4 regions of the Vibrio syngnathi genome follow, and region 1 is predicted to be linked to each of the others. Evidence: predicted binding sites of a transcription regulator. Region 1 holds the regulator's gene; each other region holds the start of a gene.
The links. Region 1 encodes PurR, which represses purine synthesis genes. Its sites were predicted from a motif close to TNANGNAAACGTTTNCNTNA; they were not measured.
Positions count from the first base shown of each region.

Region 2: purL (phosphoribosylformylglycinamidine synthase) is a predicted target of PurR. The motif match lies at 2,262-2,281, and genes of this name have one in related genera.
Region 3: purM (phosphoribosylformylglycinamidine cyclo-ligase) is a predicted target of PurR. The motif match lies at 2,386-2,405, and genes of this name have one in related genera.
Region 4: pyrD (quinone-dependent dihydroorotate dehydrogenase) is a predicted target of PurR. The motif match lies at 1,991-2,010, and genes of this name have one in related genera.

Region 1 covers NZ_CP017916.1:1,142,194-1,145,980, reverse strand. The annotation lists gene torR (two-component system response regulator TorR) at 1-710, opposite strand, end outside; gene torD (molecular chaperone TorD) at 998-1,645, shown strand; gene purR (HTH-type transcriptional repressor PurR) at 1,962-2,966, shown strand; cyclic di-GMP riboswitch class I at 3,137-3,222, shown strand; gene K08M4_RS05435 (TfoX/Sxy family DNA transformation protein) at 3,350-3,787, shown strand, end outside.
Region 2 covers NZ_CP017916.1:2,551,696-2,555,482, reverse strand. The annotation lists gene tadA (tRNA adenosine(34) deaminase TadA) at 1-72, shown strand, start outside; gene K08M4_RS22420 (hypothetical protein) at 131-265, opposite strand; gene mltF (membrane-bound lytic murein transglycosylase MltF) at 558-2,126, opposite strand; gene purL (phosphoribosylformylglycinamidine synthase) at 2,456-3,787, shown strand, end outside.
Region 3 covers NZ_CP017916.1:2,426,492-2,430,278, forward strand. The annotation lists gene K08M4_RS11050 (DUF2066 domain-containing protein) at 1-18, opposite strand, end outside; gene K08M4_RS11055 (uracil-xanthine permease family protein) at 294-1,532, shown strand; gene upp (uracil phosphoribosyltransferase) at 1,673-2,299, opposite strand; gene purM (phosphoribosylformylglycinamidine cyclo-ligase) at 2,469-3,509, shown strand; gene purN (phosphoribosylglycinamide formyltransferase) at 3,630-3,787, shown strand, end outside.
Region 4 covers NZ_CP017916.1:1,664,582-1,668,368, reverse strand. The annotation lists gene K08M4_RS07810 (NAD-glutamate dehydrogenase) at 1-1,773, shown strand, start outside; gene pyrD (quinone-dependent dihydroorotate dehydrogenase) at 2,138-3,148, shown strand; gene K08M4_RS07800 (cell division protein ZapC) at 3,421-3,787, shown strand, end outside.

The DNA.
Region 1 (3,787 bases):
TCACCAGCAAACATGTAACCTTCACCGTGAACTGTCACAAAAATTTGTGGGTTTTTAGGGTCAAACTCCATTTTTGCACGCATACGACGGATTAACACGTCAATAGTGCGGTCATTCGGCGCGTCCACTCGATGGCTGATCATATTCAAGATACGTTCACGACTTAAAACTTGGTTAGGGTAAGAAGAGAGCGCAACCAACAGTTCATATTCCGCTTTGGTCAATTTCACCGGCTCGTTATTCTTACTTAATGCACGGCGAGGTATATCAAACGTCCACTCACCAAAACGAACCACAGATTCGTCTCCTGCTTCTTCTACCGCAACCGCTGCTGTCTTACGAGCCGCCGAAATGCGCCACAAGAGGTTTTTAACTCGAACCAACAACTCGCGAAGTTCGAAAGGTTTAGTAACGTAATCATCAGCGCCCATTTCAAGGCCAACGATCTTGTCAATGCTATCCGTGCGTCCAGTAACTAAAATTATGCCAATGTCTGATTGACTGCGTAATTCGCGAGTTAGCATCAATCCATCTTCGCCTGGCAAGTTGATGTCTAACATAATGAGGTCAACGTTATTTTCTTCTAACATTTTTCTCATTTGAGCACCGCTTTCAGCTTCGCTCACTGTGTAACCTTCATTCTGGAAATATCCAACCAGTTTACTGCGGGTTACCACATCATCTTCTACGACTAATACGTGATAGCTCATCTACACCACTTTTCTTATTTAATAGTTTCATTGACCATTCTATTCATAACTCGTAACAATTCTAGTACTACAGAAGATAAAAGCCAGAAACATGATTTTTTTTTGATACAAGACAATCTTAAACCTTGCTATTTGTCGCCCATCGCAATTCAATATAGGCATTACTACTAACGAGTAACTTTGCGTTTCGCAAATAACCTTGTTATTCAGCCTTGGTGTGCCTATACCCAAATCACTCGACGATGCTAGGTATACACACACCACAAGACTAAATCAGGATCTAAGAAATGAAAGATACGAAAGCATTCAACGAACAACGAGCAGAAATATACTGGTGGCTATCAAGCTTGTTCGCTAAAGAGCTCACTCAAGAAGAACTCGATCACTACCACTCTGTTGAAATTCGTTCTTTCCTAACTGGTTTAGGCGAAAATGAAACACTAAAGCCGGCAATTGATAGCTTAGTGGATGCGCTAAACCGTCTACAAACACGTGAAGATGCTCAATTAGAATTGTCTGCTGACTTCTGTGACTTATTCTTAAAGACTGATAAACATGGCGCACTTCCTTACGCTTCTATGTATATCGGCCAGACTGGCCTTTTGAACGATAAGCCAGCAAAAGATATGGAAGAGATCATGGCTAAACACAACTTGGTGGTTAACCAAGACCTGAAAGAGCCAGCTGACCACATTGCTATCGAACTCGATTTCCTAGGTAATCTCATCATTCGTTCGAACGAAACTGAACTTGAAGAAGAACTAGAGAAATCCTTCGCTGTTCAACAGCAATTTATCGAACAACAACTTCTTACTTGGGTACCAAAGTTCAACGTTAAATGTCATGACGTTGACGAATTCGGTTTCTACGCTTCAGTCTCATCTCTGCTACTTGCATTCTGCAAATTGGACACCCAATACCTCGCTGGTGAATAAGCTTATTGGATGACTCGTTAAATAAATTCAGAAGAATGTGACAATTCACCCGGATTTCCGGGTGAATTTTATTGCGAGTAATTTCTAGTCAGTCTAAAATTGTGACCGCAAACGATAAAATATGAAACATTCACGAAATGCTATGCTTATTATAGTTTTGAGCATTTCGGTGTTAAGACAAGCCGCTCAATAGCGGTTTTTTGTTTTTTAGCACTTTAGTACCCAAAGAGCCCTACAAATTTAAGCTCTTAGTTAGGTAGCTTAACGGCTACTTCATTCCGTACTTTGGGAAAGTAGCTTCTAATAGGATAAAACCATGGCCACTATAAAAGATGTCGCTCGCTTAGCAGGCGTATCAACAACAACCGTTTCTCACGTAATCAACAAAACTCGCTTTGTTGCAGAAGCGACGCAAGAAAAAGTAAATAAAGCCGTAGACGAACTGAACTATGCACCAAGTGCCGTTGCTCGTAGTTTGAAGTGCAATACAACCCGCACTATCGGCATGCTAGTTACTCAATCAACTAACCTATTCTTCTCTGAAGTTATCGATGGTGTTGAAAGCTACTGCTACCGTCAAGGTTACACTTTGATCCTGTGTAATACGGGCGGTATCTATGAGAAGCAACGTGACTACATTCGAATGCTTGCAGAGAAACGTGTAGATGGCATCTTAGTTATGTGTTCTGACCTAACTGAAGAACTGAGAGGCATGTTAGACCGTCACGCTGACATCCCTAAAGTAATTATGGATTGGGGCCCTGAGAGTTCTCAAGCAGATAAGATCATCGACAACTCTGAGGAAGGTGGTTACCTAGCGACCAAGTACCTCATTGAGCACGGTCACTCCAAGATTGCTTGTTTAAGTGGCCACTTAGACAAAGCGGCATGTGTTGAACGCATCGCGGGTTACAAACGCGCACTCAACGAAGCGAAGATTACTGCCGATGAAAATATGATCATCGAAGGCAACTTTGAATGTGACACAGCTGTGATTGCTGCTGACCAAATCATTGAGATGGAAGATCGCCCTACCGCTGTATTCTGTTTTAACGACACGATGGCATTAGGACTGATGAGCCGATTGCAAGAAAAAGGCATTCGTATTCCTGAAGATATCTCAGTGATCGGTTACGACAACATAGAATTGGCTGAATACTTCTCTCCACCGTTAACGACGGTTCACCAACCTAAGCGCCGTGTTGGTAAAAATGCATTCGAAATACTACTAGAGCGTATAAAAGACAAAGACCACGAAAAACGCGTCTTCGAAATGCACCCTGAAATTGTTGAACGAAGTACAGTTAAAACGTTAAATTAATTGATGTAATGAGTTTAGTTTAATCAAGCGCACCTTTAGGTGCGTTTTTTTTCTCAACAAACAAAATGCACTTGCATGCATAATTCGAAGATCATTAATTGAAGCAATATCACATTTTCAAGTAAGAAGTGTGAGCCTAATTCAACAAAAACTTTATTCTAATAACCCAGTCACGCACAGGGCAAACCACTTGAAAAAGTGGGACGCAAAGCTTCCGGCCTAAACCACTCGTTGGTATGGTAGCGGGGTTACCGATGGCAAAATGCAGTAACTGCTAATACTTTAGTAATTTACAGCCTATTGACAATTTAATTGCAACATTTTGCTAATCTCTCGGACCTGCTTATTTGGTGGCGTAGTTCAAATACACCGAGATAAATAACATGGATAAACCGATACTAAAGGACTCAATGAAATTATTTGAGCCCCTAGGAAAAATTAAGTCACGCTCAATGTTTGGTGGATTCGGGCTTTTTGCTGATGACACAATGTTTGCCCTGGTTGTGAATGACCAGTTGCATATACGATCTGACAAATGCACAACGCAACAATTCGAACAACAAGGATTTCAACCATACGTCTACAAAAAACGTGGTTTTCCTGTCGTTACTAAATATTTCGCTTTACCTGAAGGCTTATGGCAAGACCAAGAGAAAATCTTGCAGCTTGCGACTACGTCTCTAGGTTTTGCTAAAGAAGAGAAAGCTGAACAATCTTCTGCTAAACCAACTCGACTCAAAGATCTGCCTAACCTTCGACTCGCCACCGAGCGGATGTTGAAAAAGGCAGGGATCGATTCTGTAGAACGTTTATATGAATCT
Region 2 (3,787 bases), 1.4 Mb from region 1:
CGTTTAGAATCCGATAAGGCAAGTAACAAGAATAAGGTCAGCAACAAGAACAAGGTCTGTAACAAAAAATAGCAGCAAGCTTTCGGCACTCTCTATCGCAAGAGTGCTGCAGAAAGCTTACTCGGTATATTTACTCAGAAAGTATCTGCATGAAAGCACGGTTGCGCCAAATGATTTTCTTCTTATTATTTGAAAGCATACGCTTACGACGGTTGGCAGCAACGGTCTTATCAAGGCGTTTCGATTTCAGTTTGTTCTTCATCATTTCAACGATTTCCTATTTGTCGTCTGGCTTTGTAATTATGACTTCAGTTTTAATTATAGTGGTTATTTGTTTATAAGCTTTGCCACGAACTTAGCGTTGGCTTTCTGAACCACTATCGTGATGGCTAAGAGCTAAATGCAACTGAGCATTATGTCGCTTATGGTGTGACGTTATAAAGTTCGATTGTTACTGCAATATGACACACTGGATATCGCAGGCGTTTTGTTTGTTTTGGTCATTTATCGTGATGTAATAAAAAAGAGCAATGCTAAATGGCATTGCTCTTTTTCTTTTATTTGGAAGACTCAGCGTCGTTCACTGCGGATTCAGCCTCACTGATTGTTGATTCAGCATCTGAAACCTCTAGAGGTGGGATAACTACCAAATCTTCAAGGCTCGCTTCTTCCTCTTTATTACGCTTATTTACATGGCCAATAATGCTCTGATAATAACGGCGAATGTTCTCAACGTAATCCCTTGCTTCATCACCACGCGCATACCCGTAACGAGTTTTGCTGTAGTACTTCTTCTGTCTTAGCAGAGGAAGCCTGTCTTTCACATCACCCCAAGCATCAGGATCACCGCCTTGTGCTTTGGTTAAGCGACGTGCATCCATCATGTGACCATAACCTACGTTATATGAGGCGAGAGCAAACCAGATCTTTTCATGTTGGGTAATAGAGTCTGGAACTCGATTCACGATACGACGTAAATATTCAACACCGCCTTGTACCGACTGTTTCGGATCGAGACGATTGGTTACACCAACGCTCTTCGCGGTTGGTAGCGTCAACATCATCATGCCTCGAACACCGGTTGGAGAGCGTGCGACAGGATTCCAGTGTGACTCTTGGTATGCTAAAGCGGCAATCAAGCGCCAGTCAAATTCTTGAGAATATTTCTGAAATAGCGGCGACCATTTTGGCAGCTTGCTATCCAATGCGCGGATAAATGCACGAGTATCAACGTAATCAAAAGTGCCGATATGGCCGATGTATTTTTCTTCCAGTGAAGCCAGTTCACCAGACTGTTTTAGGTTACCAAAGAACTCAATCAGTAATGCATAAAGGCTTTCATCTTCAGACTTCTGTAAATACCAAGAGATAGGTTGGTCTTCTGTCAGCTCAAATGCCAAAGCGACGTCTGGGTACAAACGCTGTGCGAGTGACAACTCAATCGAGTCTGCTACCGTAAACAAGCGTTCACCAGTCGACACTTCTTTTAGCAGGTCATTGATGTCAGCATTACCTATTGCATCGTAGATAAAGTCATCGTGCTTGTTCTGGATCTGTTTTAGCGTTGGCTCAAAATGTGAGTCCTTCACTACCACCAAAGATGGCGTCAATGTTTCGGTAGATGCCGGCTCTTCTGATTCAGTTTGTGCTTTTACGAAATCAGCTTGACGCTTATTCTCGAACTTGATCAGTTGTTGAAGGTTTCTTGGGCGCCACTGGCCTTTTTTATACACCACTTGCTGGCTTACATAGTAATAGGCGGGCGCGGCGCGATAAGCGCGTGTCAGGTTATTGTTTTGCGTTAACCCTGTCGCGATAAGATCGATCTCGCCTTTCTTTAAGGCTGGAAAGAGGCCGGATAAACGGTAAGCGGGTTTAATCTCAAGCTGTACACCAAGCTCCTGCGCAAATTCACGAGCTAACTCGTAATCCAAACCAGCAGGGCCATCGGGACCAATGTAATAAGAGAGTTGGTTATTTAGGGTGCCGACGCGAAGAACGCCTCGCTCTCGTATCTGCTCAAGGACACTTTTAGGTTCTGACTCAATCTGGCATCCAGCCAACCCAATTAGGGCAATGGCAAGCAGAAGGAACTTAGACGAAAAGATGAGCGTAAATTTAGGCATCAAAATGAAATCTCGAAAAGTGGAAGCCCCTTTATACCAAACCCCGCAAGGCTGGCAAAGCAGGTTTATTTAAACAGTTGTAAAAGTGCTGATAAATGCAGCAAAAGTACCATTTACAGAGAAAGATAAAAAAAATCACGCAAACGGTTGCTTTTGGTGTTACGTCACAAAAAGAAATGCTTTATAATGCGCTCGCATTGAAGAGGTGGAATCGGCATAGGTTTGGCAACCTTCGGGAATAGCTTCGAAGAAAACAGTTAGGTTGTTCCTATAACCCACTGAATTTATTCCAATACTACCTTAATCAACTGCATAAGAGACGTAAGCACATGAGAATTTTGCGTGGCTCCCCAGCTCTATCTGAGTTTCGTGTTAACAAGCTTTTAGAGCTTTGTCGTGAATTAAGCTTACCTGTAACAGGTATTTACGCTGAGTTTGCCCACTTTGCTGATCTAACGGCAGACCTAGATGAGTCTGAAGTTGAGAAGCTAGAAAAGCTACTGACTTACGGTCCAACGATTGAAGAGCATGAACCTGAAGGTTTACTGCTGCTTGCAACGCCACGCCCGGGCACTATCTCGCCTTGGTCATCAAAATCAACAGATATCGCACACAACTGCGGACTGGCTAAAGTGTCACGTCTAGAGCGCGGTACTGCTTTCTACATTGAAACCTCTGCTGAACTTTCTGAGCTTCAACTTGTTGAGCTGAAAGCAATTCTGCACGACCGTATGATGGAAGTGGTTTTCACTGACTTCGAATCGGCAGCAGCACTATTTACCGTTGCTGAGCCTGCTCCTTATGCGGAAGTTGACCTATTAACTGGCGGACGTAAAGCGCTTGAAAAAGCAAACGTTACCCTAGGTCTTGCACTTGCAGAAGATGAGATTGATTACCTTCTTGAAAGCTTCACTGAAAAGCTAGGTCGTAACCCGACTGACATCGAACTAATGATGTTTGCACAAGCGAACTCAGAGCACTGTCGTCACAAGATCTTCAACGCTGATTGGACTATCGATGGCGTTAAGCAAGAAAAATCATTGTTCAAGATGATTAAGAACACCTTTGAAACGACACCAGAGCACGTTCTGTCTGCTTATAAAGATAACGCAGCGGTAATGACAGGTTCTGAAGTGGGTCGTTTCTTCCCAGATCCAGAAACTCGCCAGTACAACTACCACCAAGAAAAAACACACATCTTGATGAAAGTTGAAACGCACAACCACCCAACGGCAATCTCTCCATGGCCGGGTGCATCAACAGGTTCAGGCGGCGAAATCCGCGATGAAGGCGCAACGGGTATTGGCGGTAAGCCAAAAGCAGGCCTTGTTGCATTCTCTGTATCTAACCTGAAAATTCCGAACTTCGTTCAACCTTGGGAAACTGACTTTGGTAAGCCGAGCCGTATCGTTACTGCTTTGGATATCATGCTTGAAGGCCCTCTTGGTGGCGCAGCATTCAACAACGAATTTGGTCGTCCAAACCTACTAGGTTACTTCCGTACTTACGAAGAGAAAGTAAACTCTCACGCAGGTGAAGAAGTACGTGGTTACCACAAACCAATCATGCTAGCTGGTGGTCTTGGTAACATTCGTGATGATCACGTTCAGAAGAAAGAGATCCCAGTAGGTGCAAGCCTGATCGTTCTTGGCGGTCCAGCA
Region 3 (3,787 bases), 1.3 Mb from region 1:
CAATGCTATGTAGCGCATATTGATCCTAATATTCAAAGCTTGTGCCTTGATGATAAGCAACTATGGATTGAGGGGCAAGGTCGATAGCGCCCACTGCGTTTAATAACCACAAAATATCACCTAACCATGATAAATCGTTCACTTGTAAACTAAATTTTTCTTATTTTGTTAGAGATAAACATCACTAATATAAATAAATTTGATCTACCCGACATAGCAACCGATTGCCAAGTGATAGAATCCCGCGAATTTTTATTTTCACTTTTCATATAAAGACCATTTAAGGACATAACATGAAAAATGCTTTGCAAGGTGCGCAAATGCTATTTGTCGCTTTTGGTGCACTTGTATTGGTGCCCCTGCTGACAGGCCTAGATCCAAACGTAGCGCTCTTTGGTGCAGGTATCGGTACCCTTTTATTCCAACTTATTACACGCCGTTCAGTGCCAATCTTCTTAGCGTCTTCTTTTGCATTCATCGCACCTATCATGTTCGGCATTCAAACTTGGGGTGTTGGTGCAACCATGGGCGGCCTTATGGCTGCTGGTGTTGTGTATGTATTAATGGGTGCATTGATTAAAGTACGTGGTGTCGCCTTCATCCATAAACTGCTTCCCCCAGTCGTGGTTGGCCCTGTAATCATGGTTATCGGCTTAGGTCTTGCACCTGTTGCGGTAAACATGGCGCTAGGTAAAACGGGGGATGGCGCGGTTCAACTTATTGATGCAGACGCCGCGTTATGGATTTCTTCTATTTCATTACTGGTAACGATTGTCATCAGTGTGTTCTCGAAAGGCTTCCTTAAGCTACTGCCAATCTTCGGTGGTATTGTTGCGGGTTACGTAACGAGCTTGGTATACGGCGTCGTTGATTTTACCCCTGTCGCTCAAGCCGCTTGGTTAGCACTACCAAACTTCACAGCGCCAGAATTCAACATCAACGCTATCTTCTTTATGGTATTTGTAGCAATTGCACCTGCTGTTGAACACGTGGGCGACATGCTTGCTATTTCGAATGTAACCGGTAAAGACTACCTTAAGAAGCCAGGCTTACACCGCACAATTACTGGTGACGGTGTGGCAACAATTGCTGCTTCTATGTTGGGCGCGCCACCAAATACAACCTACAGTGAAGTAACGGGGGCTGTAATGCTGACTAAAGCATTCAACCCAGTGATCATGACTTGGGCAGCGGTAACAGCGATTGTTCTGGCTCTAGTAGGCAAGCTAGGCGCTCTATTACAAACGATTCCTGTTCCTGTGATGGGAGGCATCATGATCCTGCTGTTTGGTTCAATCGCAACAGTTGGCCTAAACACCCTAATTCAGAACAAAGTCGACCTACACAAATCACGTAACCTCGTGATTGTTGGTATTACTTTAGTCTTCGGTATTGGCGGCATGGCATTTGGCATCGGTGACTTTAGTCTACAAGGTGTAAGCTTATGCGGCATCGTGGCAATTCTGCTAAACCTAGTTCTTCCAGAAGAGTTAGGCGATAACACTGTAGTAGATAAAGCTCAAATCGATTAATAAATCGGTAAGGGGAGATTCAAAAGAATCACAACCTAACAAGATCAAAAAAGGAGAGCATCGAATGCTCTCCTTTTTTATTAATACGGTTAATTCAGCGAGTTAAGAGACTGTTTAAATTCACTTAAGCTGAAACCGAACTACTTAGTACCGAAGATCTTATCACCAGCATCGCCAAGACCAGGAACAATGTAGCCCTTGTCGTTTAGCTTCTCATCGATTGCAGCAGTGTAAAGCTCAACATCTGGGTGCGCTTTTTCTAGTGCAGCGATACCCTCTGGGGCAGCAACAAGTACCAGTACTTTAAATACTTTACAGCCTTGCTCTTTAAGAAGGTCAAGAGTTGCAATCATAGAGCCGCCAGTTGCTAACATTGGATCAACCACTAGAGCAATACGCTCATCAATGTTAGATGCTAGCTTGTTGAAGTATGGTACAGGCTCTAATGTTTCTTCGTCACGGTAGATACCCACGACACTGATTCGAGCACTTGGCATATGCTCTAAAACACCATCCATCATGCCTAGACCTGCACGTAGGATTGGCACTACTGTTACCTTTTTACCTTTAATTTGGTCAACTTCTACTGGGCCGTTCCAACCATCAATAGTTACACGTTCAGTTTCAAAGTCTGATGTCGCTTCGTATGTTAGAAGGCTACCCACTTCTGTCGCTAGCTCACGAAAACGCTTAGTACTAATGTCACCTTCACGCATCAGGCCAATTTTATGTTTTACTAGCGGGTGTTTCACTTCAACAACTTTCATTTCCAACTCCGGCAATATTTAAACAAACCTGTAGATTATACACGAACTGTGGGGTTATTTCAGAATCTTTATTCTAATAAAAAAAACCGCGCAAACGTTTGCTCTTGGTAATCAAGCCCTGTTAGAATAGCGCCGTTTTCACATCCAACTTAAGTTCGAGGACTATCCCGTGAGTGGTAATACTTCTTCTCTAAGCTACAAAGACGCTGGTGTTGATATCGACGCAGGTAATGCACTAGTAGACCGTATTAAAGGTGCTGTTAAACGCACTCGTCGCCCTGAAGTAATGGGCGGTATTGGTGGCTTTGGCGCCCTATGTGAACTTCCAACGAAATACAAAGAGCCAGTACTTGTTTCAGGTACTGATGGTGTTGGTACTAAACTTCGCCTTGCTTTGGATCTGAAAAAACACGACACCATTGGTATCGACCTAGTGGCAATGTGTGTGAACGACTTAATCGTTCAAGGTGGTGAGCCGCTATTCTTCCTAGACTACTACGCAACAGGTAAGCTAGATGTAGATACAGCAGCAGGTGTTGTTTCTGGTATTGCTGAAGGCTGTGTTCAAGCTGGTTGTGCACTGATCGGCGGTGAAACGGCTGAAATGCCAGGTATGTACGAAGGTGATGACTACGATGTAGCTGGCTTCTGTGTTGGTGTTGTAGAAAAAGCTGACATCATCGACGGTACTAAAGTAGCTGCAGGCGACGCACTTATCGCTGTAGGCTCAAGTGGTCCACACTCAAATGGTTACTCTTTGATTCGTAAAGTTCTAGAAGTTTCTGGTGCTGATAAGAGTGAAGAGCTAGAAGGTCGCACTATCGGTGAACACCTACTAGAACCAACTAAGATTTACATCAAATCGGCACTTAAGATGATTGCAGAGCATGACATTCATGCTATCTCGCACATCACAGGTGGTGGTTTCTGGGAAAACATCCCACGCGTACTTCCTGAAGGTACTAAAGCAGTGATTGATGGCAAGAGCTGGGAATGGCCTGCTATCTTCAACTGGCTACAAGAGAAAGGTAACGTGGAGACATTTGAAATGTACCGCACTTTCAACTGTGGTGTAGGCCTAGTTGTTGCTCTACCTAAAGATCAAGCAGACGCTGCTGTTGAACTGCTGAAAGCCGAAGGCGAAAACGCTTGGGTTATCGGTGAGATCGCAAACGCTGAAGCTGGCGAAGAGCAAGTTGAAATCAAATAAGTGATACGCTCACTTACTTAGTTAATCAATGAGGACCTTATGGTCCTCATTTTGCTATTTGGCCCACAGAAAACCTTAGTTTATGTAGGTACATTGTAAACAGTTCAGTTAATCAATCGCATGACCCACTCTATGAAAAACAGCCATTCTATGAATAACAGTCACACTAAGAAAAACATCGTCGTTTTAGTCTCAGGAAGCGGAAGTAACTTGCAAGCAATTTTGGACGCCTGCGAGAGCAATATGATTGATGCTTCAGTTAAAGCTGTCTTCTCAAA
Region 4 (3,787 bases), 520 kb from region 1:
GAGCGTGAGCGCTTGTTTAATCTGCCTCGCTCAAGCTGGGAAGATTACAATAAAGACCTTATTTCTCAAGGTGGTGGCATCTTCTCTCGTCGAGCGAAGTCTATCTCTTTGACGCCTGAAATTCAGAAAATGCTGGGTACTAAGAAAGCATCAATGGCACCGAATGACTTGATCAAAGCGATCTTGTCTATGCAGGTTGATCTTCTTTGGAATGGCGGTATCGGTACTTACGTTAAGTCTTCAAACGAGACTCATACAGATGTTGGTGACCGTGCAAATGACGTGCTTCGTATCGATGGCCGTGACCTAAAAGCTAAGGTTGTTGGTGAAGGCGGTAACTTGGGCATGACTCAACTGGGTCGTATTGAATACGCGCTAACGGGTGGCCGCGTTAATACTGATTTCGTTGATAACGTTGGTGGTGTTGACTGTTCAGATAATGAAGTAAACATTAAGATCTTCTTGAATGGTTTGGTGTCTAATGGTGATCTAACCGTTAAACAACGTAACCAAGTGCTTGAATCGATGGAAGATGAAGTGGGCGAAATCGTACTAGACGATGCATATTGCCAAGCTGAGTCTATTTCGGTTACTGAGCATCAAGGTGTTGGCTTAGTAAAAGAGCAAATCCGCTTTATTCATACAATGGAAAAAGCAGGGTACTTGGATCGTGGTTTGGAATACATCCCTGATGACGAAACACTGCTTGAGCGTGAAAAGCAGGGCCAAGGCCTAACAAGACCTGAGCTTTCTGTACTTGTCGCTTACGGAAAAATGGTGCTTAAAGAAGATCTTGTTAGTGATGATATCGCTAATGATGAATTCCATGCTCAACAGCTTATGCAGTACTTCCCAACTGCGTTACGTCGTAACTACTCTCAGCACATGGACAATCATCCACTACGTTCTGAAATCATTGCGACGGCACTGGCTAACCAAATGGTTAACGAGATGGGTTGTAACTTCGTTACTCGTCTGCAAGAAGAGACGGGCGCAAATATTGTTGATATTGCCAATGCTTACGCAGCATCACGTGAAATCTACGGTCTTGGCCATGTTCTGAAGAGCATTCGTGAACTGGACAATGTTTCAAGCTCTGAAGCTCAATATGAATTGATCTACCATGTTCGCCGTACACTTCGTCGTTTGGCTCGTTGGTTGCTAAGAAACCGTACCGGTAAACAGTCAGTGAAAGCATTGATTGAACTTTACCAAGGTGATGTTCTTACTATCACAGAGAAACTGGATGAAAATCTAGTGGCTTCTGAAGTAGAAGAGCATAACGCAATGGCACAGTTATGGATTGACCAAGGCGTAAACGCTGAGTTGGCTAATTCAGTTGCGCGTTTGTCTAGCTTGTACTCAGCACTGGATATATCCACAGTGGCTCGTGAGACGGGTAAAACAGTACAACAAGCGTCTAAGCTTTACTTCAATCTTGGTGATCGTTTATCTCTGCACTGGTTCTTGAAGCAAATCAATGGTCAAGCTGTAGATAACAACTGGCAAGCGCTGGCTCGTGCAGCATTTAGAGAAGATCTGGATTGGCAGCAACGTCAGCTAACTGGGCAAGTGCTTAACTGCGGTTGTGCTTCAGACATCGATGTGATTAAAGCGCTTGATGATTGGATGGAAAGTAACTCTGTTTCTCTACATCGTTGGGAAAGTATCTTGAACGAATTCAAAGTGGGTTCGGTTCATGAGTTTGCCAAGTTCTCAGTAGCACTGCGTGAATTGATGTTATTGAATCTAAACTGCATGTCGACAGATTAGTGATTAGATAAAACGAAAGACACAAGGGCAGGCCATAAGGTCTGCCTTTTTCGTTTCTATAAAGTGGCATCAATAGGTCTAACGATTTTTGACGGACCCACTTCGACGGACACCTTGTTTGTTGTTAAAAGAGCGGATGGCTGTAATATGCTAGAGACTAGAGACTAGAGACTAGAGACTAGAGACTAGAGACTAGAAATGAGTAAACTGACTGCTGAAACGATAACGTTTGCTTAATAATAAACCTCATTCGCTAACAAACTCGATTATCTTACCCTTACAGACAGTAATAGATTGAATAGTTGGGTAAATAAGTAAATAATATCGCCCCGTTTACACGGGGCTTTTTTCTATCGGAGGCACAATGCTCTACCGTCTAGCCAGAACTGGCTTTTTTCAACTTGATGCCGAAAAGGCTCATGATCTTGCAATTCAAAATTTCAAACGCTTCACTGGCACACCTATTGATCTTTTGTATCGCCAACAATTACCTAATCGACCTGTAGAGTGCATGGGTCTTACTTTTAAAAACCCAGTTGGCCTAGCTGCCGGCCTAGATAAAAACGGCGAATGTATTGATGCATTTGGCGCAATGGGTTTTGGTTTCGTAGAAGTAGGAACGGTGACTCCTCGTCCACAAGCAGGTAATGACAAACCACGTCTGTTCCGTCTTGTTGAAGCTGAAGGTATTATCAATCGCATGGGCTTTAACAACCTAGGCGTAGATAACCTAATTGAGAATGTTAAGAAGTCTAACTATGACGGCATCTTAGGTATCAATATTGGTAAGAACAAAGACACGCCAATTGAAAAGGGCGCAGAAGATTACATTATCTGTATGGAGAAGGTTTACCAATACGCGGGTTACATTGCGGTAAATATCTCTTCACCAAATACTCCAGGACTTCGTTCGCTACAATACGGCGAAGCACTTGATGATCTGTTGTCTGAGCTAAAAACCAAGCAATCTGAATTAGAAGCGAAGCATGGTAAATATGTTCCTCTTGCTCTTAAGATTGCTCCGGATCTAAGTGATGACGAAATTAGCCAAATTTGTGAATCATTGATCAAAAATAAGATCGATGGTGTGATCGCAACAAACACAACATTGGATCGTTCAATCGTTGAAGGCATGAAGCATTGCGATGAAGCGGGTGGCCTAAGCGGGCGTCCAGTTCAATCTCGCAGTACGGAAGTGGTTCGTAAACTTCACGAAGAACTTGGTGACGCATTGCCGATCATCGGGGTAGGTGGTGTTGATTCGTATGTTGCTGCAAAAGAGAAAATGATGGCAGGCGCGAAGCTTGTACAAGTTTACTCTGGTTTCATCTACAAAGGCCCAGGTCTTGTAGGCGACATCGTTAAAAATTTATAGCCCCCGAAAACCAGAGCTTTTATAAACCCAGTGCTTATAACCTCAGAGCTTATATAAACAGAGTTATCAAAAAGATCTGGTTATCTTAGGAAAGTTATAATTTGGCATCGTCTTACTAAAAGAGACACTGTAACTCACTGAGTTGTAGAGAGAAGCGATAAGAAAGAGGAATTCATTTCCTCTTTTTTTTTGCCTATTGCTCAGTAAAATTACTGTAATTGAAGGTAATTTTGCGTTTTACCTAATGGAATGGTTCAACAGTGTGAGACGAAATGATGCTTAAACCTAGCGATACATGGAGTTGGTATTACGATGAGCAGCAATGTTCATTAATGCTAAACCTCGGAGAGGATATGATTTTCAAAACGAATCTGGTCCGCAATAAGCTGGTGGACTGCGCGTTTAGAGATAATGAATTCACCGTTGATGACGCATCTTCATACCAAACCTTCAAAGAACAAATTTCTGGCTTAGAATTGTCTGAGCCTCGCCAAGCTGAACTCGCACTATATTGCGTGGCAGCAAAGCGCTTCCACAAGCCTGTACAGCCTAAAAGCTGGTTCTTCGATTCACAAGGCGCTGGCCACGAATCTCCTCAAGAAGGGGATATCGTACAAATGAATAACGAGCACAGCCTAG